4 regions of the Rhizobium sp. AG207R genome follow, and region 1 is predicted to be linked to each of the others. Evidence: predicted binding sites of a transcription regulator. Region 1 holds the regulator's gene; each other region holds the start of a gene.
The links. The regulator PhoB, encoded in region 1, activates phosphate uptake and scavenging genes when phosphate is short. The targets are predictions, from matches to a motif close to TGTCATNNANCTGTCAT.
Positions count from the first base shown of each region.

Region 1 (7,911 bases):
GGTGCCGGCCAGGCCGTCGAGGTCGTCGTCTCGGACAAGGGGCCGGGGATACCCGCAGAACATGTGCCGCGCCTGACCGAGCGCTTCTATCGCGTTAACGTTGAGGATAGCCGGTCCAAGAAGGGAACCGGTCTCGGGCTTGCCATCGTCAAGCACATTCTGACCCGCCATCGCGCCAGACTGATCGTCAAGTCGGAAGTCGGAAAGGGAACCGACTTTACGGTTCGCTTCTGACAAGCTCTACCTGCCCCGGTTTAGGTGGCGATTTATCCAAATTATATCAGGCATATAGCCTGTCATAATTGTTTCACTCGCCTGACATAAAAGGGCGGTGTTTTCGCCAGTAAGAATGGACTGCTGAAAAAGTGGATGTGGCCTCCACCTCGGCGCTCTTCAAAGCTCATCAGGGGGATTCGTTGTGAATGCTTTGAAAATATCCATTCTTGCGCTGGTTGCATCGGTTGCCCTTGCCGGCACTGCAACCGCTCGCGATCAAATTCAGATCGCCGGTTCATCGACCGTATTCCCATATGCCAAGATCGTGGCCGAAACTTTCGGCGAGACCTTCACCAACTTCAAGACCCCGGTGGTCGAGTCCGGCGGCTCCGGAGCCGGCCTGAAGGAATTCTGCAAGGGTGTGGGAACGGATTCGATCGACATTGCCAATTCCTCTCGTCCGATCAAGGACAGCGAAGTCGCAGCCTGCAAGGCTGCCGGTGTCGCTGACATCCAGCAGGTCAAGATCGGCTATGACGGCATCGTCTTTGCCTTCGACAAGAGCAATCCGGATATCAGGTTCGAACCGGTCGATCTCTACAAGGCGCTTGCTGCCGAGGTCGTCGTCGACGGCAAGCTCGTCGCCAATCCTTATAAGAAGTGGTCTGAGATCAATCCATCGCTGCCGGATTTTGAAATCGCCGCCTATATTCCGGGCGAGAAGCATGGCACGCGCGAAGTTTTCGAAGAGAAGGTGCTTGCTGCCGGCTGCAAGGCTTCCGGCGCGGCCGATGTCATCAAGGCAGCATTCTCGGATGCCGCTCAGCAGGCGAAGAAATGCATTGCCGTGCGCAAGGATGGCGCCGCAGTCGATATCGATGGCGACTATCCCGAGACCTTGGCCCGCATTAATGCCAACAAGCATGGCATCGGTGTGTTCGGCCTGTATTTCTTCCAGAACAACGCCGACAAGCTGAAGGTCGCCACCGTCAGCGGCATCGTACCCTCGGGCCAGACGATCGCCGATGGCACCTATCCGGTATCGCGACCGCTGTTCTTCTACGTCAAGAAAGCCCATCTGGGTGTCGTCCCGGGGCTCAAGGAATATGTCGATTTCTTCACGAGCGATCAGATGATCGGACCGGACGGCCCGCTGGCGGAATATGGCCTCGTGCCGGCGCCGGATGCTGAGCGCGACCAGATCCGCAAGGACTTCGCGGGCGGGAAGATCATGTGACTGCTGAAGGGTCGGGCACCGGTGCGGCTTTCCGCTGCCCCGGGGTTCGCCGGGGAATGGGAATGAGTGTATCGCTGCTGCTGCTCTGCTTGTCGGTCTTCGGCGCCTCCGCTTTCGTGCTGGGGCGAGTGAGGGCGGCTGCGCTGTCGGGCGGCAGGTCTTCGTCCATGCATTCCCGGCTCGGCTATCACGGTGCCTATGCCGCCATATGGGCGGTACTTCCGCCCCTGGCACTCATCTGCGCCTGGCTGATCGTCAGTCCCATCGTCATCGACCGCCTGGTGACCAAATCCTTTCCCGAGGAGGTTCAGTCTCTGCCGCCGGCTGAGCTCAATCTCAGCTACGGCATGGTGCGCAGCATCGCCCGTGGCATGCGCATGCTCGATAGCCAGGAGCTTGCCGACGTTGATGGCGGCAAGGCCGATCTTCAGTTGCTGTTGGCGCAGAAGGGCGTTCCACTCGCCGTACGCCCCACGGGCTACATGATCGAGGCCGCGAATAGATATAATGGCATGCGTGAATTGAGCCGCATGATCATGTCGGTAGCGGCGATCGTCCTGTCGTTGCTTTGCGCAGTCCATGGTCTTCGCGCGATTGCGCCGCGTTTTCGCGCCCGCAACCGGGTCGAGCAGGTCATTCTCGGAGCTCTGATCGTTGCCTCCTCCATTGCGGTGCTGACAACGGTCGGCATCGTCGTTTCCATGCTTTCGGAGGCGGCGCGTTTCTTCAGCGCAGTGCCGGCCAGCGAGTTCTTCTTCGGCACCGTCTGGGACCCGCGCTTCACCGGCGCCGGCGCGCAGACCTCGGGCACCTTCGGTCTGATCCCGCTCCTGGCAGGTACGATTTATATCGGGCTCGTGGCCATGCTCTTTGCCGTGCCTATTGGCCTGTTTGCCGCGATCTACATGGCCGAATATGCCTCGGCTCGCGTCCGTTCCATCGCCAAGCCGATGCTGGAGGTTCTGGCCGGCATTCCAACGATCGTCTACGGCTTCTTCGCCCTTGTCACAGTCGGCCCCTTCCTGCGCGATATCTCCGCCGAGATAGACGGGCTGATGACCGGAAACTACAGAAGCTTCATCGAGGCGCAGAGCGTTTTGACGGCTGGCTTTGTCATGGGCGTGATGCTTATCCCTTATGTTTCGTCGCTGTCGGACGATATCATCATGGCGGTGCCGCGCTCGCTGCGCGACGGCTCCTTGGGCCTCGGCGCCACGCGGTCGGAAACGGTCAAGCGCGTGCTCCTGCCGGCGGCTCTTCCGGGCATCGTCGGCGCGCTGCTGATGACCGCGTCGCGGGCGATCGGCGAAACCATGATCGTGGTACTGGCCGCAGGCGTTGCCGCGCGCATGCAGCTCGATCCCTTCGAGCCGATGACGACGGTCACGGTGAAGATCGTCAATCAGCTGACCGGCGATCTGGAATTCACCTCGCCGCAGACGCTCGTCGCCTTCGCCCTCGGCATCACGCTGTTCTGCCTGACGCTGTGCCTCAACGTCTATGCGCTCTACATTGTCCGTCGATACAGGGAGCAATACGAATGAGCGGCGTCGTATCTTCCTCTCAGCTCAACATGCCGCGCGGTCTGACGCCGGGTGCGTCTGTGCACCGAGATATCGGCATCAAGCGGCGCTATGCCGCCGAGCGTCGCTTTCGCGCCTATGGGATGACCGCCGTCATCTTCGGTCTCGTCTTCCTTATCATCCTGGTCTCGACCGTGGTCCGCACTGGTTATACCGCCTTTGTCCAGACTTCGATCACCTTGCCGATCGAATTCACCGAGAAGGTAATCGACCCGACGGGTAAGCGCATGAACGATCCGAAGGTGCTGATCGCTGCCAATTACCCCGTACTGGTGCGCGATGCGTTGGTGAAAGCGCTTGGCATCGATCCGGCCAATCGCACGCTTGTACGCGAGGCGATGGCGATGGTGTCGGACAGCGCCAGGATCGTGTTGCGCGACAGAGTCGTTGCCAACCCCTCTATCATAGGGACGACACAGAGCGTCACATTCCTGGCCAGCGCCAACATCGATTCCGCCAACAAGGGGCAGATCGATCTGACCGTCAGCGAGAAGGATCGCAAGATTTCCGACCGCCAGGTCGCATGGATGAAGCAACTCAGCGAAAGCGGCGCGCTTCATAAGGCCTTCAACAGCGGTCTCTTTCTGTCGGGCAATTCGAGCCGGCCGGAAGCCGCCGGGCTTGGTGTCGCGCTGATCGGCTCGCTCTACCTGATGCTGACCGTTCTCGTACTTGCCTTGCCGGTCGGCGTTGCCGCCTCGATCTATCTGGAAGAGTTCGCCCCGAAGAACCGGCTGACGGATCTGATCGAGGTCAACATCAACAATCTCGCTGCCGTCCCCTCGATCGTTTATGGCCTGTTGGGTCTCTCGGTCTTCATCAACATGATGGGGCTGCCGCGCTCGGCATCGCTGGTCGGCGGCCTTGTACTGAGCCTGATGACGCTGCCGATGATCATCATCGCCACGCGCTCGGCCTTGCGTGCCGTGCCGCCGTCGATCCGCAGCGCAGCGCTCGGTCTTGGCGCATCGCGCATGCAGATGGTCTTCCATCATGTTCTGCCGCTCGCGATGCCTGGCATTCTGACGGGCACGATCCTAGGGCTTGCCCATGCGCTCGGAGAGACCGCGCCGCTGCTTCTGATCGGTATGGTCGCCTTCGTTGCCAATTATCCGGCATCGCCGCTCGATCCCTCGACGGCGCTGCCGGTGCAGATCTACATGTGGGCGAGCGAAGCCGAGCGGGCCTTCGTCGAAAGAACGTCCGGCGCCATCATCGTGCTCCTCTTCTTCCTCGTCGCGATGAACATCGGCGCCATCCTGCTGCGCCGCCGCTTCGAGCGGCGCTGGTAAGGGAGGGCGCACGAAATGAACATGATGACGGAAGCTGCCAGCGAAAGAGCCTTGGCCAAGAAGATGACGACGATCCCTTACAAGATGATCGGCCAGGACGTTTCTGTGTTCTACGGCGACAAGCGGGCGCTCTTCGACGTCAATCTGAAGATCCGCGCCAATACGGTCACGGCCCTGATCGGCCCTTCCGGCTGCGGCAAGTCCACCTTCCTGCGTTGCCTCAACCGCATGAACGATACGATCGAGACCTGCCGCGTCACCGGCAAGATCACGCTCGACGATCAGGATGTCTACGACGACAGCATCGATGTCGTGGAATTGCGCGCCCGCGTCGGCATGGTCTTTCAGAAGCCCAACCCGTTTCCGAAGTCGATCTACGAGAATGTCGCCTACGGCCCGCGCATCCATGGCCTGCATCGCTCGAAGGCCGATCTCGAGCATATCGTCGAAACCAGTCTGCAGAAGGCCGGTCTCTGGGGTGAGGTGAAGGATCGGCTCCATGACGCCGGCACGAGCCTGTCGGGCGGCCAGCAGCAGCGCCTCTGCATCGCGCGCGCCGTTGCGGTCAGCCCGGAGGTGATCCTGATGGACGAGCCGTGCTCTGCGCTCGATCCGATCGCAACCGCCAAGGTCGAGGATCTCATCCACGAGCTTCGGGAGAATTTCACCATCGTCATCGTGACGCATTCCATGCAGCAGGCCGCTCGTGTCTCGCAGCGTACCGCAATGTTCCATCTCGGCCACCTGGTCGAGGAGAACGACACCGATAAGATGTTCACCAATCCCGACGATTTCCGCACGCAGGATTACATCATGGGCCGTTTTGGTTGATGATGGCAGGCGCGCGGCTCCTTTCACACAGTTCACTTGAGGATAGAAAAATGGTCTCCACTCACATTCTCTCTGCCTATGACGAAGACCTGAAGTTTCTGACGCGCCGCATTGCCGAAATGGGCGGCCTGGCCGAGCAGATGGTTAGCGACAGCGTACGCGCTCTCGTCAACAGCGACGCGGCCCTGGCCCAGAAGGTCATCTCCGACGACGTCGTTCTCGACCATGCCGAGCGCGAAGTTGGTGACAAGGCGATCGTCACCATCGCTCGTCGTCAGCCGATGGCAGCGGACCTGCGCGAAATCATGGGCTCGATCCGCATCGCCTCCGATCTGGAGCGCGTCGGTGATCTCGGCAAGAATACCGCAAAGCGCGTCATCGCCGTTCAGGGCACGGGCGTGCCGCGTCGTCTCGCTCGTGGCATCGAACACCTCTCCGAACTGGCACTGAGCCAGCTCAAGGAAGTTCTTGATGTTTACGCGACCCGCTCGCCCGATAAGGCCGTGTCGATCCGCGAACGCGACGAGGAAATCGACGCCATGTACACCTCGCTCTTCCGCGAGATGCTGACCTACATGATGGAAGATCCGCGCAACATCACCACCTGCACGCATCTTCTCTTCTGCGCCAAGAACATCGAGCGCATCGGCGACCATGCCACCAACATCGCCGAGACGATCTATTACATGGCGACCGGTGCTCAGCCGGAAGGCGAGCGCCCGAAGGACGATACCGCCAACACCGTCGGCGCAGTGACGGAATAATCTGGAAGCGAAGAAAGGAGACCATAGGCGCATGGTTCCGAGAGTTGCTGTTGTAGAAGACGAGGAAGCGCTTAGCGTTCTGCTGCGCTACAATCTTGAGGCCGAAGGCTTCGAGGTCGACACGATCCTCAGAGGTGATGAGGCCGAGCTGCGTCTCCAGGAGCGCATCCCCGATCTCCTGATCCTCGACTGGATGCTCCCCGGCGTGTCCGGCATCGAGCTCTGCCGCCGGCTGCGTATGCGGCCGGAGACGGAGCGCTTGCCGATCATCATGCTGACGGCTCGCGGCGAGGAAAGCGAGCGCGTGCGCGGACTTTCGACCGGCGCGGACGATTACGTCGTCAAGCCGTTCTCGACGCCGGAGCTGATGGCCCGCGTCAAGGCGATGCTGCGGCGCGCCCGCCCGGAGGTTCTCTCCACGGTGCTGCGTTGCGGCGATATCGAGCTGGACCGCGAAACCCATCGCGTCCACCGCAAGAGCCGCGAAGTCCGGCTGGGGCCGACAGAATTCCGCCTGCTGGAGTTCCTGATGTCCTCGCCAGGCCGCGTCTTCTCGCGTTCGCAGCTGCTCGATGGCGTATGGGGGCACGATATCTACGTCGATGAACGCACGGTCGACGTCCATGTCGGCCGTCTGCGCAAGGCGCTCAATTTCTCCAATATGCAGGATGTCATCCGCACCGTTCGCGGCGCGGGCTATTCCATGGAAGCCTGAGCGGCTCGCCGCTCGGGTGTTACTAAATAGCGGCGGAAATAGAAAAACGGGCCTCGAGGGGCCCGTTTCTCTTTGTCTTGCGGTAACTTTCAGCCGTTGTTGCGACGGCGGTCATGCACCGGCTGGTAGGCCATGCGCTGATGATAGGTGCAGTAGGGGGACGAATCCGGGCTGTCATTGCCGCAGAAGTGGAAGTCGTCCTTCAGCGGGTCCCCGACCGGCCATTTGCAGGTGCGTTCCGTCAGCTCCGTCAGGCCGAGGCGGCGGGAGATCGGAACGACGACGTTCGATGCCGGGCGATACTGAATTTCATTGACGGAATCTATCTCGATCTCTTCCTTCAGCATGGTTGCACCCTGCTGGCGGGCGACCACGGTGCGGGTAGCGACGCGCGAGCCGTAGGTCGTTGCGCGGGGAGCCGCGGCACTGCGCTTTGGCGTGCGCGTCGCGGTTGCCGTGCCGCCCGCCTTCGCTCGGCCAGGAAGGTTCAGGCGGTGCACCTTGCCGATAACGGCATTACGGCTCACGCCACCGAGCTGCGCAGCGATCTGGCTGGCGCTCAACCCTTCGGACCATAGCTTTTTCAGCTTCTCGACGCGTTCGTCTGTCCAATTCATGCCCTGTCTCCGCTGTCGCGTTTCCGATGGCAGAATCCCTCACCATTGCCTCGCATGGGAACGAGGCGCGAAACGCTCTAAAATTGTGGTGACTAGTTCCGCCGCATGCAGTCTAGCAATTGCTTTTTAACCTAGTGTGAGGCTGACTCCGTGACAAGAGTCGCGAGAATCTTGAGGAATCGATTTCGAGGTTTTCCCCAACTTGCTGCCTAGGCGTGGCATTTCTGCAATAGGCGCCGCCGAACCTATCTCTTTTGCCCGCAAGCGCTATCTCGCACCTGCTAAAACGCCAGTTTTGTTGACATCGCGATGCAAAACATCAATAGTGCCCGGGCCGCCGCAAGGCGGCATTTTTGATTTTTTCGGACCCGTTTCATCAAATCGAAGCGATCGGTCCTTAAAGTTGTGATCAGGAGATATGGCCATGGCCGAGACCACGCCGCTTTATGACACCTATATGCGCGCTCCGTTACGGTTCGAGCGAGGCGAGGGCGTCTGGCTGGTCACCGAAAATGGCGAGCGCTACCTCGATTTCGCAGCCGGCGTCGCGGTCAACTCGCTCGGTCACGCCCATCCTCATCTCGTCGCCGAATTGAAGGCCCAGGCCGACAAGGTCTGGCACCTGTCGAACCTCTACGAGGTGCCCGGTCAGGAGA
Region 1 is NZ_JAEPVT010000002.1:677,225-685,135, reverse strand. Features, by position in the region: gene phoR (phosphate regulon sensor histidine kinase PhoR) at 1-234, shown strand, start outside; gene JJQ51_RS07275 (substrate-binding domain-containing protein) at 419-1,453, shown strand; gene pstC (phosphate ABC transporter permease subunit PstC) at 1,516-2,997, shown strand; gene pstA (phosphate ABC transporter permease PstA) at 2,994-4,328, shown strand; gene pstB (phosphate ABC transporter ATP-binding protein PstB) at 4,344-5,159, shown strand; gene phoU (phosphate signaling complex protein PhoU) at 5,210-5,923, shown strand; gene phoB (phosphate regulon transcriptional regulator PhoB) at 5,955-6,638, shown strand; gene JJQ51_RS07245 (GcrA family cell cycle regulator) at 6,728-7,255, opposite strand; gene JJQ51_RS07240 (aspartate aminotransferase family protein) at 7,680-7,911, shown strand, end outside.

Region 2 (7,911 bases), on a different contig from region 1:
GGCCGCGCAGTTCGTCGCAGAGATCGACCTGTGCGAGGGCCGCCGATGTGGCCGTCAGCAGGGAAAAGAAGGCAATGGAAGCTTGTTTTATGCCGCGGTTCACGGTTCTGCTCTCGAAAGCGGTTTTAAGTCGCTGAAGATTACACGCAGCAGCTTAACAACGTATCCATGAAAAAGCACGGATTTCGAGAGGATTTTCGTGAAATTGCAGGTCGCAGCCGCCGATAGCCAGGGGATAGGCGACACCGCGAATGCATGAAACGCGGTGTCATTCTGGCTGTGGCTGCTAGACGTGATATCAGGCGATCTGCGAGGCTTCGACGACGGCGAGCGCCGCCATGTTGACCACGCCGCGCGAAGTGACAGACGGCGAGAGAATGTGGGCCGGGAGCGCCGTCCCGAGCAGAATCGGGCCGACATGCAGACCATCGGTCATGGTCTTGACCACGCCGAGCGTGATATTGGCCGCATCGAGATTGGGGAAGACCAGTAGATTGGCTTCGCCGGAGAGCGCGCTGTCCGGCATTACGTGCCGGCGCAGGCTCTCGGAAATGGCACTGTCGCCATGCATTTCGCCGTCGACCTCCAGATCCGGCGCTGCCTCGCGAATGAGAGCCAGCGCTTCGCGCATCTTGGTAGCGCTTTCCGACTCCCGTGAGCCGAAGTTGGAATGGGAGACGAGAGCGGCGCGGGGCTCGATACCGAAGCGCTTGATCTCCTCGGCTGCCAGCCAGGTGGATTCCGCGATTTCCTCGGCGGACGGATTAAACGTCACATAGGTATCGGTATAGAAGGTGGCGCCGCGCTGCGAAATGAGCAGGCTCAATGCCGAGAAATCCCGAACATCAGGCCGCTTGCCGATGACCTGGCGGACGATGCGCAAATGACGCTCATAACGGCCTTCGAGACCGCAGATGAGCGCATCAGCTTCGCCGCGCTTGAGGGCAAGCGCGCCGATAACGGTTGTGTTGGTACGGACGATCGTGCGGGCTGCTTCTGGGATAACGCCCGCGCGGCCGACCAGCGAGAAATAAAGTTCGACATACTCGCGGAAGCGCGGATCGTCTTCGGGATTGATGACAGCGAAATCCGTATGAGGGCGAATCTTCAGGCCGTAGCGCTTGAGGCGCGTCTCGATGACGGAAGGACGACCGATTAGGATCGGGACGGCGGTGCCTTCCTCGAGCAGGACCTGGGCGGCGCGCAGCACGCGCTCATCTTCGCCTTCGGAGAAGACGACGCGTTTGCGCTCGGCAATCTTCGCAGCCGCAAAGATCGGCTTCATCACGAAGCCCGAACGGAAGACGAAGCGGTTGAGCTCGTCCATATAGGCGTCAAAATCCTTGATCGGGCGCAGGGCGACGCCGCTTTCCGCGGCTGCCTTCGCCACAGCCGGCGCAATGCGCAGGATCAGGCGCGGGTCGAAGGGCGAGGGGATCAGGTAATTGGGCCCGAAGACCGGCGTTTCGCCTGTATAGGCGCGGGCGGCGACATCGGAAGGTTCCTCGCGGGCAAGCGCGGCAATGGCGCGCACGGCGGCCATCTTCATCTCTTCGTTGATCGTCTTGGCGCCGCAATCGAGCGCTCCGCGGAAAATATAGGGGAAGCAGAGGACGTTGTTGACCTGGTTCGGGAAGTCCGAGCGGCCAGTGCAGATCATTGCATCGGGACGGGCGGCACGGGCGAGATCCGGCATGATTTCCGGCGTCGGGTTGGCGAGCGCCATGATCAGCGGCTTTTCGGCCATCTGCGCCAGCAATTCGGGTTTCAGCACGCCGGCAGCCGACAGGCCGAGGAAGACGTCGGCGCCCGGAATGGATTCGGCGAGCACGCGCTTGTCGCTATCTTGAGCGTAGACGGATTTCCACGCGTCCATCAGGACGTTGCGATCCTTGTAGACCAGACCCTCGATATCGTGGACCCAGATGTTCTCGCGCCTGGCGCCGAGGATGACGAGCAGGTTAAGGCAGGCGAGCGCCGCCGCCCCCGCGCCGGAAGCGACGATCTTGACGTCTTCGATCTTTTTGCCGGCCAGTTCCAGCCCATTGAGGATGGCGGCGGCGACGATGATGGCGGTGCCGTGCTGATCGTCGTGAAAGACCGGAATTTCCATTTTCTCGCGCAGGCGGCGCTCGACGTCAAAGCATTCCGGCGCCTTGATGTCTTCGAGATTGATACCGCCGAAGGTCGGCTCGAGCGCCGAGACGGTATTGACCATCTCATCGACCGTCGGTGCTGCGATTTCGATGTCGAAGACGTCGATGCCGGCGAATTTCTTGAAGAGAACGGCCTTGCCTTCCATAACAGGCTTCGAAGCGAGCGGACCGATATTGCCGAGCCCGAGCACGGCGGAACCGTTGGAAATCACCGCTACGAGATTGGCGCGGGATGTATAGTCAGCTGCCGTTTCGGGGTTGTCGCGGATGGCGATGCAGGGGGCAGCGACGCCGGGGGAATAGGCAAGTGCCAGATCGCGCTGATTGCCCAGCGGCTTGGTCGCTTGAATTTCGAGCTTGCCGGGACGGGGATAACGATGGAAATAAAGCGCCTGCTCGTCGAAATTTCCGCTCGCCATGTTCTTGGCTGCTTTCGAAGTGTCGTTCGTATCCAACTTGCGTCTCCATTCCTGCCTGCGCTTTGAGTCTTCTGCATACATCAATCGCTTCGCCTTCACAGTATGGAATTGAGGTCACAAGGCGTTTTTGTCGTGGCAAAACTGAATTGCCTTTTCCGCAATGATCGCAGATCGCGCGATGTCCTTTCCGCAAGTCGAAGGCTGCGAACGCGTCATCTTGGAAAGAATGGCGTGAAAGTGCACAGATGGGCGGCTCATCCAAGCGAGGCGGCGCGGGCCATGTTTCGCCTTGGTATCGCCAGCTTTACAAGCAATCGTCCTGACCTCGCAGTTGCCGCGAAACTTGGTTGAACGTCGCCGCTGGGCCGCCAAGCACAGGGTTTGTCATCTTCCTGAAACACGAGTCTGGTTTTGGAATAGCCAATGTAGGATAGGGCACGGACATAAAGTTCGTGAATGAAAACATGGACCCCCGGCATTTCCGAACGCTATTCATTTCTGACGTGCATCTCGGCTCGAAGGCCGCCAAGGCGGATTACCTGCTCGATTTTCTCCGTTATCACGAGGCCGATACCATCTTCCTGGTTGGCGACATCGTTGATGGCTGGCGGCTGAAGCGAAACTGGTACTGGCCCCAGGATTGCAACGACGTCGTACAGAAGCTCCTGCGCAAGGCGCGCAAGGGCACGCGCATCGTTTATATCCCCGGCAATCACGACGAATTCCTGCGTGACTTCCCCGGAATGCACTTCGGCGGTATCGAGGTGGCGCAGCGCGCCATGCATGAAACGGCCGACGGGAAGAAATATCTCATCCTGCACGGCGACGAATTCGATGTCGTTGTCCGCAATGCCCGCCTGCTCGCCTATCTCGGAGACTGGGCTTACGACATGGCCATCTTGATCAATATCGGACTTGCGGCGGTGCGCCGACGCCTGAACATGCCCTATTGGTCCTTTTCGGCCTGGGCAAAGCTGCAGGTGAAGCACGCCGTCAATTTCATCGGCGAGTTTCAGCGTGTCGTGGCCGAAGAGGCCAAGCGCAATGATGCAGATGGCGTCATCTGCGGTCATATCCACCATGCCGTGATCGAGGATCTCGATGGGATCCGTTACATCAACACGGGCGACTGGGTGGAAAGCTGCACGGCGATTGCCGAACACGAAGACGGCACGTTCGAGCTGATCACGTGGCAGAATATTCTCGAAACGCAGCCAGTCGGCTCGCAGGTCGGAGAAATACCGCAGGCCCTCGGCGCACAGGCGGCCTGATTTCTGGCTCTTCACAGGCTTGATAATGGCTTGTCATAATTATTGATCGCTGCAAGACAGCCCTGGCTTCGGATTTTTCCGAAACGTTACGGTTTTGGCCATTTCTCGCCATAGTCGTATTCTCGATAGCATGATAGGGACAAGTACGTTCCCCTTCAGGTCTGTCATGATTCCCGCGATCAAGTCCTTCCAGGGCGAGGGTGCGCCTCCTTATTTCCGCTTGCGCGCCGCCTTGTCCTATTGCGCTCCGTTGTTCGTCAACGGCATTGCCGTACCCTTCTTTCCCGTCTGGTTGGCGGGGCTGAATTTCAACGATCACGAGATTGGCCTGGTGATCGCCATTCCCATGGTCGTGCGCGTCCTCGTGACACCCATCATCGCGGTACTGGCCGATCACATGAGAGAGCGGGCCGATGTATTGTTATGGTCGGGTGCCTTGTCGCTGCTGACGGCAATCGCGCTTTACTGGACCAGCGATTTCTGGCCGGTGCTTCTGGTCTACGGCATTCAGGGCGCTACTTACGCGCCTTACGTACCGGTGGTCGAATCGATTGCCATGTCGGGTGTGCGCCGCTGGGGTTTCGACTACGGTTCCATGCGGGTCTGGGGATCGATCACCTTTATCCTGTCGACCCTTCTCGGCGGCCAGCTGATCGGCATGTGGGGCGGCACGACAGTATTGCCCGTGATGGTGGCGGGGTTCATTCTGACGACGATGATGGGCTTTTTCGCGCCACGTATCGGGCCGACGCGCCGGCGCAACCAACCGATCAATCTGCAATCGCCGACCGGAAATCTGCGCTCGCCGCAATTGCTTATAACCATGATCGGCGTATCGATACAGCAATCGAGCCATGCGATGCTCTATACATTTGCGTCGATCTACTGGCATAAGCTCGGCTTTTCCGGCGCCGAGATAGCCGTGCTGTGGAGCATTGGCGTCACGGCCGAGGTGATGGTGTTTTTCCTGTCGAGAAAACTGAGCAGGAGGTTCAGCGCCTGGACGCTCATCTTCTTCGGTTCGACCATGTGCATTCTGCGCTGGGTCCTGTTTCCGAGCAATTTCGGCTTCATCGGCTATTTTGTGCTGCAATGTTTTCATTCATGCACCTATGCCTGCGTCCATACCGGCGTTCAGCGTCGTATCGTGGCGTCCGTCCATGAGACGCAGGAATCATCGGCTCAAGGCGCCTATTATTTCTACAATGGCATGTTCCTGGGATTGATGACGCTTGCATCCGGCTATCTCTACGCCTGGCTCGACCTGACGAGTTACTATGTCATGGCCGGCATCGCCGCCTTTGGGCTCGCCATGGTCGTTTTTGCCTATGGGCTGCAGGCGAGAAAGCCGGCAATCGGCGGAGGCGCTCACGGCGTATCCTGACGCGGTGCAACAAATTCATTTGGATATCAAAAAGCCGTGACATATGTTGGCGCCGGCGCGAGATGGAAATTCCATGCATAGTCGGTGTATTAAGCACTGACCATGCGGACTCACCGAGTCGGCGTATGTTGTGCCAGATTTGAAAGACGCATGAGTTTGAAAGCAGCCGAGCAAAGGTCCGATGCACCGAAGATCGATGATGCGCCCGAGGGCGCAGGCCATCGCTATCGGCTGCAAGGCAATTGGCGCAGCGCCAGTGTGCATGGCGTGCTGCGGCAGATCGAGCAGCTGTCCAAGCGCAGTTCCGGCGGCGACGTCGTGATCGATCTTTCCGGTCTTTCCGATGTCGATACGGCGGGTGCGCTGCTGATCCGCCGGCTGAAGGAAAGTCAGGAAGCGCACAAGGCCCATGTCACGATCGAGGGTTCCAATCCGCATATCGATGAATTGCTGACCGCGTTCGATGCGCATCCGGACGATGAGGCGGCGGCTGCAAAGCCGAGGACATCATTGGCGGAGCGCATATTGGCGCCCATCGGCAAAACCGTCTACGAGATCTGGGGCAATCTCGTTGCCGCCATGTACATTCTGGGTTCCGCCGTCCGCGGCGCGCAGCTCAAATTCGGCCGCGGCAGTGGCGTTTCGCCGGCCTCGATCATCAATCAGATCGACCACATGGCAGTGCGCGCCGTTCCAATCATCCTGCTGATGTCGTCGCTGATCGGTGCGATCATCGCTCAGCAGGGCGCTTTCCAGCTGCGCTATTTCGGCGCGGAAATCTTTGTGGTCGATCTCGTCGGAATCCTGCAATTGCGCGAAATCGGCGTGCTTCTGACCGCGATCATGATCGCCGGCCGTTCCGGCAGCGCAATTACGGCCGAAATCGGCTCCATGAAAATGCGCGAGGAAGTGGATGCGCTGAAGGTCATGGGTCTCAATCCCATTGGTGTTTTGATTTTCCCACGGCTGGTGGCGCTGACGGTTGCTCTGCCGCTGCTGACCGTCATTGCCAACTTCGCTGCGCTTTTTGGTGCCGCCCTGGTGTCCTGGGCATATTCCGGCATCACGTTTGCAACCTTCATCTCGCGACTGCATGAGGCCGTCAGCCTTTCGACGGTCATTTCGGGCATGATCAAGGCGCCGTTCATGGCGCTCGTTATCGGCATCGTCGCGGCGGTCGAGGGATTGAAGGTGGGAGGCAGTGCCGAGTCTCTTGGTCAGCACGTGACGTCATCGGTGGTGAAGTCGATCTTCGTCGTTATCCTCATGGACGGGCTCTTCGCCATGTTCTACGCAGCAATCGATTTCTGAGGGAAGATAACGATGAGCGCGCTTCACTCGGAAATCCCGTTGGAAAAGGATGAGCAGGGCAGGGACATCGTGCTGTCGGCACGGGATGTCACCGTTGGCTTCGGATCGAAAATCGTCCTCGACAAACTGAACCTCAACATCTATCGCGGCGAGATTCTCGGTTTCGTCGGCGCTTCCGGGGCGGGTAAGTCCGTGCTGCTGCGAACGGTGCTGCGGCTATTGCCGCGCCGCTCGGGCAAGATTGAGATTCTCGGCGAAGATTACGACAAGCTCGACGAGCAGGACCGCAACCGCCTCGACATGCGGCTCGGCGTTCTCTTCCAGCAAGGCGCACTGTTTTCCTCACTGACGGTCAAGGAAAACATCCAGGTGCCGATGCGGGAATATCTGGACCTGCCCAAGGAGATGATGGACGAGTTGGCGCTGATGAAGATCCGCATGGTGGGTCTGGCCGCTGATGCCGCCGACAAATATCCTTCCGAACTTTCCGGCGGCATGATCAAGCGCGCGGCGCTTGCCAGAGCGCTGGCGCTCGACCCTGATCTCGTTTTCCTCGATGAGCCGACATCGGGTCTCGATCCGATCGGTGCGTCGGAATTCGATGAACTGATCGCCAAGCTGCGCGACACGCTCGGCCTGACCGTTTATATGGTGACTCACGACCTCGACAGCCTATTTTCCGTCTGTGACCGTATTGCTGTCCTCGGACAGAAGCGGGTATTGGTGGAAGGTACGGTTGAGGACATGCTCGCCTGTGATGATCCCTGGGTGCAATCCTACTTCAGGGGTAAACGCGCACGTTCGATCGTGCCGCGCGAGGACATCAAGGGGCACAACGACGACAAAGGCGCAAGCGCCCACAGCCGCGAGAAGTGACTGGAGACTATGGAAACCAAAGCCAATTATACGATCGTTGGGTTCTTCACGCTGCTCGTCATCGCGGCTGCCTTCGGTTTCGTCTACTGGATGGCCGAGTATGGCCGCGGCGGCCCGATGGTCGAGCTCGTCGTGCGCATTCCCGGCTCGGCAAACGGCTTGAGCGTCGGCTCGCCAGTTCGCTTCAACGGTATTCAGGTTGGTTCGGTGCAGGGTCTGTCGATCGATGCCGACGATCCGAACTATTCGCTTGCCTTCACGCAGGTGCGTGCAGATGCGCCCGTCTATACCTCGACCAAGGCCATTCTTGAGATCCAGGGTCTGACGGGCGCCGCCTATATCGAGCTTTCGGGCGGACGCAATGGCGACGAGAATATTTTGAAGCGTTCGATCGATACGGGTAAGCGGGCGGTGTTGCTTGCGGATCAATCGAGCGTCACCAATCTCTTGACGACGGCCGATAAGATCCTGAACCGCGCCAATGATACGATTGG
Region 2 is NZ_JAEPVT010000010.1:122,410-130,320, reverse strand. Features, by position in the region: gene JJQ51_RS23440 (hypothetical protein) at 1-103, opposite strand, end outside; gene JJQ51_RS23435 (NADP-dependent malic enzyme) at 299-2,575, opposite strand; gene JJQ51_RS23430 (UDP-2,3-diacylglucosamine diphosphatase) at 3,040-3,846, shown strand; gene JJQ51_RS23425 (MFS transporter) at 4,013-5,230, shown strand; gene JJQ51_RS23420 (ABC transporter permease) at 5,381-6,541, shown strand; gene JJQ51_RS23415 (ABC transporter ATP-binding protein) at 6,554-7,417, shown strand; gene JJQ51_RS23410 (MlaD family protein) at 7,427-7,911, shown strand, end outside.
Region 2: the regulator PhoB is predicted to act here: its motif matches at 2,958-2,974, upstream of JJQ51_RS23430 (UDP-2,3-diacylglucosamine diphosphatase).

Region 3 (7,911 bases), on a different contig from region 1:
GATTTGCCGGGCGGCCAGCTTCTCGGCCCGACCTTCGACTACACGCACCGTCTGCTCGACCCCAGCCTTTTGACGGACGAGCCTGTCGACGAGCCGATGCAGAGGCCGGCGGACGATGGCCGCGTGATGCGCGTCTCGGAAATCCTCAACCAGGAAGGCCTGATCGAGGACGACGGCACCATGCCTGTCGATCACGAGATCGGCGACCTGACGCGCGAGCCGCTGGAATTCCCGATGACCCGGGACCTTCGCCTGCAGGCGCTCGCCCGCGGCGACGAAGGCTTCCTGCTGGCACTCGGCTATTCGACCCAGCGCGGCTACGGCCGCACCCACCCCTTCACCGGCGAAATCCGCATCGGCGAAGTAGAGGTCGAATTTGAGGTGCCGGAACTCGGCTTTGCCGTTTCGCTCGGCCGCATCCAGGTAACGGAATGCCAGATGGTCAACCAGTTTAAAGGTTCGGCCAAGGCACCGCCGCAGTTCACCCGGGGCTACGGCCTCGTCTTTGGCCAAAGCGAGCGCAAGGCGATGGCGATGTCGCTGGTGGACCGGGCGCTGCGGGCAGAGGAGCTCGGCGAAGACATCGTTGCGCCGGCTCAGGACGAGGAATTCGTCATTTCCCACTCCGACAACGTGCAGGCGACGGGCTTCGTCGAACATCTGAAACTGCCGCATTATGTCGACTTCCAGGCCGAGCTCGACCTGGTGCGGCGCATGCGCCGCGACTTCGAGGCCGCTCGCGGTCGCGGTATGGAACCCATGACGGAGGCAGCCGAATGACCGAACTCGCCACCTACAATTTCGCCTATCTCGACGAACAGACCAAGCGGATGATCCGCCGTGCCATCCTGAAGGCGATCGCCATTCCCGGCTATCAGGTGCCTTTCGCCTCCCGCGAAATGCCGATGCCTTACGGCTGGGGCACCGGCGGCGTACAGCTGACGGCGGCGATCATCGGCCCGCAGGATGTGCTGAAGGTCATCGACCAGGGGGCCGACGACACGACGAACGCCGTCTCCATCCGCGCCTTCTTCCAGAAGGTCGCCAATGTCGCCGTCACCACCCGCACGGACGAGGCGACCATCATCCAGACGCGCCACCGCATTCCGGAAGCCAAGCTCGGGCCGAACCAGGTGCTCGTCTATCAGGTGCCGATCCCGGAGCCGTTGCGCTTCCTGGAGCCTCGCGAGACCGAGACGCGCAAGATGCATGCGCTTGAGGAATATGGCCTCATGCATGTGAAGCTCTATGAGGATATCGCCCGCAACGGACGCATTGCCACCACCTACGCCTATCCGGTCAAGGTCGCCGGCCGCTACGTCATGGATCCCTCACCGACGCCGAAGTTCGACAATCCGAAAATGCATCTGTCGGATGCGCTGCAGCTCTTCGGCGCCGGCCGCGAGAAACGCATCTATGCCGTGCCGCCCTATACCGAAGTCGTCAGCCTGGATTTCGAGGATCACCCCTTCGAAGTGCAGCGCTTCGACAAGCCCTGCGCGCTTTGCGGCGCCGAGCAGGTCTATCTTGACGAGGTGATCCTCGACGACAAGGGCGGCCGCATGTTCGTCTGCTCCGATACCGATTTCTGCGAGGATCGCCGCGCCCACGGCCATGCTGGGCCTATGCTGGCGTCAAATGGGCTCGCATCCAAGGAGGCTGCCGAATGAGTGACTCACCCCTTCTCAAGGTCAAGGACGTCTCGAAATTCTACGGCAGCCGCATCGGTTGCCGCGATGTGTCCTTCGAACTCTGGCCCGGCGAAGTGTTGGCTATCGTCGGCGAATCCGGCTCCGGCAAGACGACGCTGCTCAACTGCATCTCGACCCGGCTGCTGCCGACGACGGGCAGTGTCGAATACCACATGCGCGACGAGACCTATCGCGATCTTTTCCGCATGAACGAGGCCGAGCGCCGCTTCCTGATGCGCACCGACTGGGGCTTCGTGCATCAGAACCCGGCCGATGGCCTGCGCATGACGGTGTCCGCCGGCGCCAATGTCGGCGAGCGGCTGATGGCGATCGGCAACCGCCACTATGGCAACATCCGCAATACCGCCATCGACTGGCTCGAGCGGGTCGAGATCGACGCCGACCGCATCGACGACCAGCCCCGCGCCTTCTCCGGCGGCATGCGCCAGCGCCTGCAGATCGCCCGCAACCTTGTGACCGGCCCGCGCCTCGTCTTCATGGACGAGCCGACCGGCGGTCTTGACGTCTCGGTGCAGGCCCGCCTGCTCGATCTGGTGCGCGGCCTCGTCAACGATCTCGGCCTCTCCGCCATCATCGTAACCCACGATCTCGCGGTCGCCCGTCTCCTGTCGCATCGCATGATGGTGATGAAGGACGGCCAGGTGATCGAGCACGGTCTCACCGACCGCGTGCTCGACGATCCGCGCGAACCCTATACGCAACTGCTGGTCTCTTCGATCCTGCAGGTCTGAGGAAGAAACATGGCAACCCCACTCGTCGTTTCCGAAGTCTTCAAAAGCTTCACCATGCATCTGCGCGACGGCATTCGCCTGCCTGTTGTCGCCGATGTCTCCTTTTCCGTCGCTTCGGGCGAATGCGTCGTGCTCGGCGGCCCGTCGGGTATCGGCAAGAGCTCGCTCTTGAAAATGATCTATGGCAATTATGCCGTCGACAGCGGCCAGATCCTTGTCACGCACAAGGGCAGGATCGTCGATCTTGCGACAGCCGATCCGCGTACCGTGCTCGACGTCCGCCGCCAGACCATGGGCTATGTCAGCCAGTTCCTGCGCACCGTGCCGCGTGTTGCTGCCATCGACGTCGTCGCCGAGCCGCTGCTCGCTCGCGGTGTGAGCGTGACCGATGCCCGCGACAGGGCAGCGGAACTGCTCGCACGGCTGAACCTGCCTAGGGAACTCTGGCAGCTGCCGCCCGCCACCTTTTCCGGCGGCGAGCAGCAGCGCGTCAACATCGCCCGCGGCTTCATCACCGATCACGCCATCCTGCTGCTCGACGAGCCCACGGCGTCGCTCGACGCCCGTAACCGGGCCGTCGTCGTCGACATGATCGAGCAGAAGAAGGAGGCCGGCGTCGCCCTTCTCGGCATCTTCCATGACGAGGAAGTGCGCGAAGCTGTCGGCAGCCGCATTCTCGATGTCTCGCAGTTCTCGCCGCGGAAGGCCGCCGCATGAGCCGCAAATTGGGCGAACCACCCTTCATCAGCCCCTCGGCCAGCGTCAACAATTCGACGCTCGGCCGCTATACCGAAGTCTCCGACCGCTGCCGCATCGATGAAGTCGAGATGGGCGACTATTCCTACATCATGCAGGATGGTGCGGTCTGGTGTGCGACGATCGGCAAGTTCGTGAACATTGCCGCCGCCGTGCGCATCAATGCCACCAACCATCCGACATGGCGCGCGACCCTGCACCACTTCACCTATCGCGCCGCCGACTACTGGCCGGATGCCGATATGGAGACGGATTTCTTCACCTGGCGGCGCGACAACCGGGTTGTGATCGGCCATGACGTCTGGATCGGGCATGGTGCGACCGTGCTGCCCGGCGTGACAGTCGGCAATGGTGCCGTCATCGGAGCCGGCGCCGTCGTTTCCAAGGACGTTGCTCCCTACACCATCGTCGGCGGTGTGCCGGCCAAGCTGATCCGCGAGCGTTTCACGTCCGAGGTCGGCGCGCGCATGGACAAGCTTTCATGGTGGGATTGGGATCACGATCGCCTGCGCACAGCGCTTGCGGATTTCCGCGCCCTTTCGGCGGAGGAATTTCTGGATCGCTACGAAGCCTGAGAACGGTTTCCACCCTCATCGGACTTGCAAGGCGCTGACAAGCGATCCAGCTTAGCCGGTCCTTTCAATGCGGGATCGAGAGGAGTTTTCATGGCAAAGCAGTTTTCCAGCATCGACGGTCGGCTGCGCGATTTCATCGCGCGGCAACACATCTTCTTCACGGCATCCGCAACATCGGATTCCCGTGTCAATGTTTCGCCCCGCGAGACACAGTGCCTGCGCATCATCTCTCCGAACACCGCCATCTATCTCGACCGCACCGGCAGTGGCAACGAGACCGCTGCGCATATGAAGGCCGACGGACGGCTGACGATCATGTTCTGCGCCGTCGAAGGGCCGCCGATGATCTTGCGCCTCTATGGCCGCGGCCGGATCATCCATCGATCGACACCCGAATATCGCGAATTGCTGCACGATCACTATGAGGGCGAAGAACCGCTCGGCGCACGGCAGATCGTATGGCTGGACTTCGATCTCGTACAAACGTCCTGTGGTTTCGGCGTACCGCTCTTCAGCTATGAAGGCGAACGGCCGAGCCTGGACCAATGGGCGAAAGCCAAGGGTCCCGACGGCATCGAGGAATACCGGCGCGAGAAGAACAGCTTCAGCATAGACGGTCTGCCGACCGGCATGTTTGACGGCTAAACTTAAAGGAAAGCTCTCAGCCGGCTAATCTTGCAAAATCGCCGGGAATTGTAACAGCAGTTACACAAAACTGACATTGGAGCTTCATGAAGCGGGACTAATCGGTTGCCTTGTGGTTGGCGCCAGCCCCCTCGAAACTCCTTTCGAGACAGGGGCACGCGCCCGTTCTTAGCACCGGTACCGCTGAAATTTCTGCAGCCCGGGAGCCGCGAAAGGGAAGCACTATGTTCGAACTCAGGAATGTCTCACGCCGGTTTGGTAACAAGCTCGCCGTCGATTCCGTGACTTTGGACATACCGCAGGGACAGATGGTCGGCGTCATCGGCCGTTCCGGCGCCGGCAAGTCGACGCTGCTGCGCATGATCAACCGTCTGGCCGATCCGAGTTCCGGCTCCATTCATTTCTCCGGCACCGAAGTCTCCAAGCTGACCGGTCGTGCACTGCGCAGCTGGCAGCGCGATTGCGCCATGATCTTCCAGCAGTTCAATCTGGTGCCGCGCCTCGACGTGCTCACCAACGTCATGCTCGGCCGCCTCAACCATCGTTCGACGATGCTGAGTCTCCTTTCGGTCTTCACCCGCGAGGAGCGCATCGAGGCGATTGCGGCGCTGGAGCGCCTCGGCATCGAGCAGACGGCACTGCAGATGGCCGGCACGCTTTCCGGCGGCCAGCAGCAACGCGTTGCCATCGCCCGTGCCCTGATGCAGCAGCCGAAGATGATGCTGGCCGACGAGCCGATCGCCTCGCTCGATCCGCTGAACGCCAAGATCGTCATGGATGCGCTGCGCGATATCAATGAGCGCGAAGGCATCACCGTCATCACCAATCTGCATACGCTGGATACGGCGCGCAACTACTGCGAACGCATCGTCGGCATGGCGGCCGGCAAAGTCGTCTTCGACGGCAAGCCGGCCGATCTGACGGCAGCCGCCGTCAAGGAAATCTACGGCACCGACAAGGACGGCGCCGGCATCGACGAGACCATGACGTCGACATCGATCAACATTGCCGATCCAGCCGTGCAAGCCGCGGCGACTGAATCTGCCGGCCCGCAACCGCTGGCACTGGCCGGTCTCTGAGAGGGACGGCCGGGATCGAAGGCCCGCGTCAAGGGCGCATTTCTTCTATCAGACCGAAGACATCCGGGGACACCGGTTAATCAGGAGACGAACCCATGTTGAAGAAAGCACTCTTTGCCGCTACGGCGCTTGTTGCGCTCGCAGTCGGCGCTGCTGCCAACGCAGCAGACCTCAAGGAATTGCGCATCGGCATTCTCGGCGGCGAAAACGAAGCCGATCGCCTGCGCAATTACGCCTGCCTTTCCGACCACCTGAAGAAGGAATTCGGTTTCGAGAAGGTTTCGCTGTTCCCGGCCGCCGACTATAACGGCGTTATCCAGGGCCTGCTCGGCGGCACGCTCGACTTCGCCGAACTCGGCGCGTCCGGCTACGCAGCCGTCGCCATCAAGGACCCGAAGGCCGTTACCCCGATCCTGACGACGCAGCAGACCGACGGTTCGACCGGCTACTACTCGATCGGCCTCGCCCTCAAGTCTTCCGGCATCAAGACGATCATGGACGCCAAGGGTAAGAAGCTCGGCTACGCCGACCCGGACTCCACCTCGGGCTACCTTGTTCCGCTGACGCAGATTCCGAAGACCACCGGCGTGCCGAACGACAAGTTCTTCGGCTCGACCCAGTTTAATGGCGGCCATGAGAACAACCTGCTCGCCGCTTACGACGGCAAGGTCGATGTTGCTGTCGACGACTCCTCGGGTGTTGGCGATTTCAAGGACGGCTTCACCTCCGGTACCTTCCGCAAGGAAGTCGACAAGGGCGCCGTAGATCCGAACAAGCTCGTCGAAGTCTGGCGTTCGCCGCTGATCCCGAACGGCCCGCTCGTCGTTCGCAACGCTCTCGGCACCGAATGGCAGACGAAGCTGACGGACTTCTTCATGAAGCTCCCGACGGCTGACGCCAAGTGCTTCAACGCCATCGAAGGCGGCGACTTCAAGGGCTACGTCAAGGTTACTCCGGACTTCTACAACGCCGTCATCGACGTTCGTAAGGCTGCCATCGGCGGCTGATCCGCATTCCTATAATTGGGCGGCCGGCAACGGCCGCCCTTTTGCTATTCACACCCTTTGCTATTCACAAGGGCAGGATTTCATGACGATCGCCGATACGCACCCGAACATGCAAAGCGCGCCACAGAGCGCCAAGGAGATCGGCGACGCCTGGAGCAAGATGGTGGCCAAGCGCCGCTTCTACACCGGCATCGGTCTCGTGATCCTGCTCGTCGCCTTCGTCAGCTCGGTGCGCTTCGCCGACGAAAACAACGCCGGGCATTTCTTTGACCGCCTGCCGCATCTCTTCGATTTCCTGAGCTGGCTCATTCCGAAGGACTGGGCCGACGTCTACCGCGCGCTCTTCGACCTGCCGAGCCCGAACGGGGCGAATGGCGCCGGCGGCGAGGAATTCAATTTCCCGCTCGGTCGCGTCTATGTCTGGGGCGATTTCTATATCCCCGAATATTTCGAGCTGATGATCATCACGATCAACGTGGCACTGGTATCGACCATCATCGGCTTCGTCTTTGCCGTACCCTTGAGCTTCTTTGCCGCCCGCAACATGTCGCCGTCCCATCCGATCCGGCTGGTGACGAAGCGCATCATGGAACTTCTGCGCGCCTTTCCGGAAATCGTCATCGCCGGCCTGTTTTCGGCGATCTTGTCGATCGGCCCGATCGCCGCGATCATCGCCGTCGGCCTGCATACGATCGGCGCGCTTGGCAAGCTCTTCTACGAAGTGGTCGAGAATATCGACATGAAGCCTGACGAAGGCATGCGTGCCGTCGGCGCGAGCTGGAGCGAGCGCGTGCGCTTTGCCGCCCTGCCGCAAGTGCTGCCGAACTTCATGTCCTACGCGTTGCTGCGTCTGGAGATCAACGTTCGCGCCTCAACCATCATCGGCGCCGTCGGCGGCGGCGGCATCGGCGAGGAGCTCAAACTTGCGATTTCACGCGGTTTCGGCGCCAAGACATTGGCGCTGGTGCTGCTTCTCTTCCTGACGATCATCGCCGTCGACCAGTTTTCCGCATGGCTCCGCCGCCGCCTCGTCGGCGAGCATGCCTTCCTTTTGCAGCATTGAGGTTATCCATGTCCGTCATCGACGCCGGCCGCATGCAGGAAATCGAAGCGCGTTACCCGGAAGTTCTTCACCGGTCCTTCCGCCAGCGCTTCGGCGCGCTGATGATCTTCATCGGCGTCATCCTCTACGGCATCTATGCCGTGTGGTTCTTCGACCTGCCGAAGGTCATTTCGGAAGCGCATTGGGAGCGCGTCGGCATCTATCTCAGCGAATGGGTGAGCTATGACGTGCAGCCGGAATTCCGCATCTCCGGAGACAAGATCAGCATCAAATATCCGCGCTTTTCGCCCCTGGGCGATAATCCAAACCCGGACTGGGTGAAGACCAATCCCGATGGCAGCAT
Region 3 is NZ_JAEPVT010000017.1:88,191-96,101, forward strand. Features, by position in the region: gene JJQ51_RS30655 (carbon-phosphorus lyase complex subunit PhnI) at 1-780, shown strand, start outside; gene JJQ51_RS30660 (alpha-D-ribose 1-methylphosphonate 5-phosphate C-P-lyase PhnJ) at 777-1,670, shown strand; gene phnK (phosphonate C-P lyase system protein PhnK) at 1,667-2,443, shown strand; gene phnL (phosphonate C-P lyase system protein PhnL) at 2,453-3,160, shown strand; gene JJQ51_RS30675 (DapH/DapD/GlmU-related protein) at 3,157-3,774, shown strand; gene JJQ51_RS30680 (pyridoxamine 5'-phosphate oxidase family protein) at 3,865-4,419, shown strand; gene phnC (phosphonate ABC transporter ATP-binding protein) at 4,644-5,498, shown strand; gene phnD (phosphonate ABC transporter substrate-binding protein) at 5,594-6,505, shown strand; gene phnE (phosphonate ABC transporter, permease protein PhnE) at 6,588-7,568, shown strand; gene phnE (phosphonate ABC transporter, permease protein PhnE) at 7,577-7,911, shown strand, end outside.
Region 3: the regulator PhoB is predicted to act here: its motif matches at 4,491-4,507, upstream of phnC (phosphonate ABC transporter ATP-binding protein).

Region 4 (7,911 bases), on a different contig from region 1:
CAGCTGACACCGGTGGCGATCCACGAGGCCATGTGTTTCATCGAGACGGTCTACAAGGACAATCCGACCCGGCCGGATCACGAACTCATCCCGACGGCCGTTTTCTCGCAGCCGGAGATCGGTACGGTCGGCCTGACCGAGGAAGACGCTGCCAAGCGTTATCCGGAGCTCGAAGTTTACCGGGCGCAGTTCCGGCCGATGAAGGCGACGCTTTCGGGCCGAGCCGAGAAGATGATCATGAAGCTGATCGTCAACGCCGCGGACCGCAAGGTGATCGGCGCCCATATTCTCGGCCACGATGCCGGCGAGATGGCGCAGCTTCTCGGCATCACACTGAAGGCCGGCTGTACCAAGGACGATTTCGACCGCACCATGGCGGTGCATCCGACGGCGGCGGAAGAATTGGTGACGATGTATTCGCCGAGCTATCGCATTCGCAACGGCGAGCGCGTGTAACGCGCTCGTTTTGGCTCTGAGATCGACTGCACCATAAAAGATTCGCACAGTAGTTTGCCCGCCTTTGCAAGCGGGCGGCAAAGGTTTATAAGCGCGCGTTATTTACGACGACGGGCCGCCCGACCGAGATCGGGCGTACAAGCAGGTGAGTGAGATGGCACAGAATTGGACCCCGAGCAGTTGGCGGCAGAAACCGATCCAACAGGTGCCGGATTTTCCGGACAAGGTAGCGCTGGCAGAGACCGAAGCGCAGCTTGCAAGCTATCCGCCACTCGTTTTTGCCGGTGAAGCCCGTCGCCTGAAGGCGCATCTCGCCAATGTCGCAGAGGGCAATGGTTTCCTGCTTCAGGGCGGCGATTGCGCCGAAAGCTTTGCAGAGCACGGTGCCGACACGATCCGTGACTTCTTCCGCGCCTTCCTGCAGATGGCCGTCGTGCTGACCTTCGGTGCGCAGCTGCCGGTCGTCAAGGTTGGCCGCATTGCCGGTCAGTTCGCCAAGCCGCGCTCGTCGAACATCGAAACGCAGAATGGCATCTCGCTGCCGAGCTATCGCGGTGACATCATCAACGGCATCGAGTTTACCGAGGAAGCACGCATTCCCAATCCCGACCGTCAGATGATGGCCTACCGTCAATCTGCCGCGACGCTGAACCTGCTGCGCGCCTTCGCCATGGGCGGCTATGCCAACCTGGAAAACGTCCAGAAGTGGATGCTCGGCTTCGTCAAGGACAGCCCGCAGGGCGAGCGCTACCGCAAGCTTGCCGATCGTATCGGCGAGACCATGGATTTCATGCGTGCGATCGGCATCACCGCCGAGAGCAACGCAAGCCTGCGCGAAACCGATTTCTTCACCAGCCACGAAGCGCTGCTGCTTGGCTATGAAGAAGCCTTTACCCGCGTCGATTCCACGACCGGCGACTGGTACGCCACCTCCGGCCACATGCTCTGGATCGGCGACCGTACGCGCCAGGCCGACCACGCCCATGTCGAATATTTCCGCGGCATCAAGAACCCGATTGGTCTGAAGTGCGGTCCTTCGCTGCAGGCGGACGATCTGCTTAATCTGATCGACATCCTGAACCCGCAGAACGAAGCTGGCCGCCTGACGCTGATCTGCCGTTTCGGTCACGACAAGGTTGCCGACAACCTGCCGCGCCTCATTCGCGCCGTTGAGAAGGAAGGCCGCAAGGTCGTCTGGTCTTGCGACCCGATGCACGGCAATACGATCACGCTCAACAACTACAAGACGCGTCCGTTCGAACGCATCCTGTCGGAAGTGGAAAGCTTCTTCCAGATCCATCGCGCCGAGGGCACGCATCCGGGCGGCATCCATATCGAGATGACCGGCAAGGATGTGACCGAATGCACGGGCGGCGCCCGCGCGGTCGGCGCCGAGGATCTCCAGGATCGCTATCACACACATTGCGACCCGCGTCTCAATGCCGACCAGGCGCTGGAACTTGCCTTCCTGCTCGCTGAGCGGATGAAGGGCGGTCGGGACGAGAAGCGTATGCGCGCACACGGCTGAGCGAAGCCGCATTCATGATCTCTCGAACGGGCCGGCGAAAACCGGCCCGTTCGCTTTTGCGCTAGGAGCGATCAGCTTGGCTGAAAGACGCTTCAGTTCTTTGAAATTGACCCAACTTCCGTTCTCGGCAAGGCTGCCTCAAAATAAGGGGAGCGATGATGAGCCACGAACACACGGGAGCCTGCCTCTGCGGCAGTGTAAGTTTCAGGACGCACGGAAAACTGCGCGAAGTGGTCGCCTGCCATTGTTCGCAGTGCCGCAAACAGACCGGGCTCTATTATGCCGCGACCAATGTCGCACGCGAAAATCTTGTCATCGAGGGAGAAGAGGCGATCACCTGGTATCGTGCCAGCACATTCGCTCACCGCGGCTTTTGCAGGATCTGCGGCTCGGCTCTGTTTTGGGTGGCCGATGGCGCCGATGAAATATCGATCATGGCCGGTCTGTTCGATCAGCCGAGCGGCCTTGAGATGGGCTATCATATCTATTGCGCCGACAAGGGCGATTATTACGAGATCAGCGACGGACTGCCGCAATATCGGCAGGGGCGACCGGGGCTGTTGACGGCAGGCCCCTCCGATTGACCTTTAGATGGTGCCTTTTTCAGCAACGAGCTTGCTCAGTTTGGCGAGTTCTTCACGCACCACCGCAAGCTCGGTCAACACCTGCATATCGATCTTCTGATGCAGGGACAGCACTTCCAGCTCGGACTTGAGATTGACTTCATAATCCTTGGCCGCCTCGAAACGATCCCGCTCGGCCTGCCGGTTCTGTGACATCATGATGATCGGCGCCTGAATCGCGGCGAGCATGGAGAGAACGAGATTCAGGAAGATGAAGGGGTAGGGGTCGAAGGCGTTCGTGGTGAGGAGGATCGTGTTGATGACGCACCAGAAGGCCAGAAACAGCAGGAAGGCGATAATGAAGGACCATGAGCCGCCGACACGGGCGATGCTGTCTGCGAGACGCTGCCCCCGGGAGGATTCCGCCGAGATGGCGGCGTTGATATCGGTGGAGATGATTTTCCGCTCGTGCGCCTTTTTAAGAACGCGCTTTTCGATATCGCCGAGCTGATCGGCTGTCTTGTCAAAATGCAGATGAACGAAGTTGGGAAGATTATGCATTGGGAGGGCTCCAAGGTCCTTGTGGCATTGAATGCAACTATTCGACCAATGGGGAAAAATGCAACGAGGGAAGGGTTTCAAACTCGATTGCGCATGGAGCTGCTGCGCGTACTGTTATCGCAAAAAAACACCCGCACTAACTCATGTTTATAATGGGCTAGCTGTCTTCCTGGCCCATTAGCTCCGCATGAGACGGGAAGAAGCGCTCCAAACCATATTGGTGGCCGAACATCATGTCGTGCTGCAGATAGCGATAGTCGCGCACGGTCGGGTCAAGCTCCGGCTCCTTGCGGCCCCAATCGGGGAAGGTCTGGCTGTCGCGGGTTGCCAGCTGATAGCGGTCGACGATGTTGTATTTCTTCTGCACGCGGCCGAGAAAGCCCGTATAGAAAGGATGCTCATAGCCTGCCGTTTTCAGCAGGTGATAAGGCAGCTGCGAGGGGCTGATGGTACCGATGTCCTTGCGAACGCCCTTCTTGCTCGACCAGACGACGAGCGGCGTTTCGTGCTCCTTCTTCATGACGTCGAGCGGCGCCTTGCGGGTTGCCACCTGCTGCGGCATGTAGCCGGTGTTTGGATAGACGCTGCCGAGCGGCGGCAGATGATCGCCCCAGAGGACGATAATGGTTTCCCGGTCGCGCTTTTCGGCCCAATCCATCAGCATCTTCAGGCTGTCATCGGCTTCGCGAACGCCCTGTGCATAGGTAGCGAGCGCCGCACGGTCATCGTCGTTCAAATTGCCCGCGATATCGACGGTATTCTCAGAATAGCGGTCGGCTTCGTAAGGCCCATGTCCCTGAAGAGTGACCGCGAAGAAGAAGAAGGGACGCTCGGCGGCGTCTCCTTCGCTCATGATTTCCTTCATAAGGGAGTCGTCGGCTGCGAACATGCCGCGTTTATCCATGGGCGGCAAAGTCTCCTGGGTATGAAATTCTTCGAAGCCGAAAGCCCTGTAGACCTCGTTACGGTTCCAGAACCAGCCGCTGAAGGGATGCAGTGCGCGCGCCGTATAGCCTTCGCCGCGGAAGAAAGTGGCAAGCGACGGCAGCGGGCGGCGCACATATTGCTGATAGGGAATGCTGCCATAAGGGAGAAAGGCGTTGGAAAAGCCCGTCAGTGCCTCGAACTCGACATTGGCGGTCATGCCGCCGAATTCCGGCGAGAAGACATTGCCCGATTGTCTGGCGCGGATCGTCGGCATCGGATCCGGTGTGAAGGCGATGTTGGAAAGTCGCGTCGGATCCCAGAGGGATTCGCTCATCAGCATGATAATGTCGGGCTTTTGGCGCGGACCGGAGAGATAGCCGTAATTTCTTGCGGGCATGGTGTCGATGGCGCCAGCGCCGTATCCGGCCGGTGACTTGATGTCGGCCATGGGCAGGTTCAGCGCGAAGGCGACGATGAAGCCGTTGTGGTTGTAATTTTCCGTCTGGTCCCAGACGATCGGTATGATCCCCAGCTTCTCGCGAACATAGGAATATTGTGTGGGGTCCATCTGTGAGGCGAAAAGTGCTGCCAGCGGCAGGCAGATCGAAAGCCGGGCAAGGCGCTCGTTTCGCGAAAGTGCGACCGTGTGGCTCCGGATATAGCGCCAGAACAGGATCATGGCGCCGGTGCCGGCGATGATGCCGATTGCCAGGGCAATCGCCGTCCAAGGGCGATCACGTACCATGACCGGCATCAGCTCCATGATCTGCCGCCCAAACAGGAAGTCCGAAGGGTAGAGCGGATCGGAGAGAAAATTCTGCTTCTGGCTGGAAATGAAGGCCGGTATGAGCAGCACTGGAGCGACGATCAAAGCGGATAGATGCGCGCGACCGATCAAGGCATCCAGTGTCAGCATGGTCAGCATGACAACGCCGATGGTGGCAAGGCCCGGACGGGACGGGGAAAGGAGATAGGTCCAAGCGGAGGCGAATTCGCCGCGTGCAACCCATTCGACCGTCATAACGATGGACAGGGAGAAAAGGAGGGTCAGCGTAAGGCTCAGAAGCAGGCGCAGAGCGGCAGACTTCTGTTTTGCCGCGCCGATCTTCTGGAAAAGGGCAAGCTTGCCCGCCAAGGCGGACTCGATGACCAATGCGACCAATGCTTTCTCCAAAAGCTACAAAATATTCATATAAGTGTCACGCTTCTGTCATGAATTCTTCATGAACTGCAAGGCTGGCCTGGTATTTTTTGGGGCAAAAATACCTCCTCTGCGCGTAGTGCGATCTTTGATGCGTGTGCGGGAAGGAAGGCGGTTGCGGAAGAAAGATGGCATCGCTAAATGTATGGCATGACAGAGCAAAGCCAGATTACCCACACCATCCGCATCGCCGTCGCGCAGCTCAATCCGACGGTCGGCGACGTCTCCGGCAATCTCGCCAAGGCGCGTGAGGCCCGGGCCGAAGCGGCGCGCGAAGGCGCGCAGATCGTCCTGCTGACGGAGTTGTTCATTTCCGGCTATCCGCCGGAAGATCTCGTGCTGAAGCCGGCATTCATCCGCGCCTGCTGGAAGGCGGTGGAAGCTCTGGCTGCCGATACGGCCGATGGCGGCCCTGGCGTGATCATCGGCTTTCCCCGGCAGGACGAGACGGGCCGCTACAATTCGATTGCCGTTCTCGATGGCGGCAAGGTGATTGCGATCCGTGACAAGGTAGACTTGCCGAACTACGGCGAGTTTGACGAGAAGCGCGTGTTCGATCAGGGCGCCATGCCCGGTCCGGTCAATTTCCGCGGCGTGCGACTGGGTATCCCGATCTGCGAGGACATCTGGGGCGAGCTCGGCGTCTGCGAGACGCTGGCTGAAAGCGGTGCGGAAATCCTTCTGTCGCCGAATGGCTCGCCGTACTATCGCGGCAAGGTCGACGTGCGCCATCAGGTCGTGCTGAAGCAGGTCATCGAGACGGGCCTGCCGATGATCTATGCCGCCCAGCTCGGCGGCCAGGACGAACTGGTTTTCGATGGCGCCAGCTTCGGTTTCAATGCCGACAAGACCCTGGCCTTCCAGATGAGCCAGTTCGAGACCGCGCTGGCGGTGACGACCTGGAAGAAGAATGGCGATGGCTGGCATTGCGCCGAAGGGCCGATGGCCCATATTCCGGAGGGCGAGGAGGCGGATTATCGCGCCTGCCTGCTGGGCTTCCGCGACTATGTCAACAAGAATGGCTTCAAGTCGGTCGTGCTTGGCCTGTCCGGCGGTATCGACTCTGCGATCTGCGCGGCGATTGCCGTCGATGCGCTTGGCGAAGAGCGTGTGCGCACCGTCATGCTGCCCTATCGCTATACCTCGCAGGATTCGCTGAAGGATGCGGCCGATTGCGCCAAGGCGCTCGGATGCCGCTACGATATCGTGCCGATTGAGGATCCCGTTACCGGCTTCAGTTCGGCTCTGTCCGATCTTTTCGAAGGCACGGAAAGCGGCATCACCGAGGAAAACCTGCAGAGCCGCGCCCGCGGCACCATCCTGATGGCGATCTCCAACAAGTTCGGTTCGATGGTGGTGACGACGGGCAACAAGTCGGAAATGTCTGTCGGATACGCCACGCTCTATGGCGACATGAACGGCGGCTTCAACCCGATCAAGGATCTCTACAAGATGCAGGTCTACGCGCTGTCGCGCTGGCGCAACCTGCACGTGCCGCCGGGCGCGCTCGGCCCCTCGGGCGAGGTCATCCCCCATAATATCATCGACAAGGCGCCTTCGGCGGAACTAAGGCCGAACCAGACGGACCAGGATTCACTGCCGCCCTATCCGGTGCTTGACGATATCCTCGAATGCCTGGTGGAAAAGGAGATGTCGGTGGAGGAGATCGTGGCCCGAGGCCATGATGTCGCGACCGTACATCGCGTTGAACATCTGCTCTATCTCGCCGAGTACAAGCGCCGCCAGTCTGCGCCGGGTGTGAAGATCACCAAGAAGAATTTCGGTCGCGATCGCCGCTATCCGATCACCAACCGGTTCCGCGATCGCTGATCGCGGCATCCAACGGCAAGGGAGAGGAAGAATGCGCAGCTCGGTCGAGATTTATAATATCCGCACGGGTGCGAACCGGATCGTCTGGCAAACGGACCAGCTGATCGAGGCGCCGAACTATTCGCCTGACGGCCGCTATCTGCTGCTGAATGGCGACGGGCTGCTCTATCGGCTGCCGCTGGATGGCAGTGGGATCGTCCAGATCGATACCGGCTTTGCGACCCTGTGCAACAACGATCACGGCATCTCGCCGGACGGTTCACTGATTGCCATTTCCGACAAGACGCAGCATGGCAAATCCTGCATCTATGTTCTGCCGGCAGAGGGCGGCACGCCAAGGCAGGTGACGACCAATCTGCCCTCTTACTGGCATGGCTGGTCGCCGGACGGAAAGCGCTTCTCCTACTGCGGCATCCGCAACGACGTTTTCGATATCTATACGATCTCGATCGATGGCGGCGAAGAGACCCGCCTGACGCATGGCGAGGGCCGCAATGACGGACCTGACTATTCGGCCGACGGGCGATGGATTTATTTCAATTCGAGCCGCACCGGCCTGATGCAAATCTGGCGCATCCATCCTGATGGCACCGGCCTCGAGCAGGTGACCCATGATAATTACGGCAATTGGTTCGCGCATCCGTCGCCAAAGAACGACAAGGTGGTCCTGATCTCCTATGATCCTGACGTCTTTGATCATCCGCGCGATCTCAATGTGCGGATGCGGCTGATGGATATGGATGGCGGCAACCTGACGACGCTGTTCGAGCTCTTTGGCGGGCAGGGATCGATCAATGTGCCGAACTGGTCACCGGATGGGGACGAGTTCGCCTATGTCCGCTACG
Region 4 is NZ_JAEPVT010000010.1:132,935-140,845, reverse strand. Features, by position in the region: gene gor (glutathione-disulfide reductase) at 1-456, shown strand, start outside; gene JJQ51_RS23475 (class II 3-deoxy-7-phosphoheptulonate synthase) at 611-1,984, shown strand; gene JJQ51_RS23470 (GFA family protein) at 2,143-2,568, shown strand; gene JJQ51_RS23465 (DUF1003 domain-containing protein) at 2,572-3,108, opposite strand; gene JJQ51_RS23460 (LTA synthase family protein) at 3,266-5,197, opposite strand; gene JJQ51_RS23455 (NAD+ synthase) at 5,387-7,066, shown strand; gene JJQ51_RS23450 (TolB family protein) at 7,098-7,911, shown strand, end outside.
Region 4: the regulator PhoB is predicted to act here: its motif matches at 5,233-5,249, upstream of JJQ51_RS23460 (LTA synthase family protein).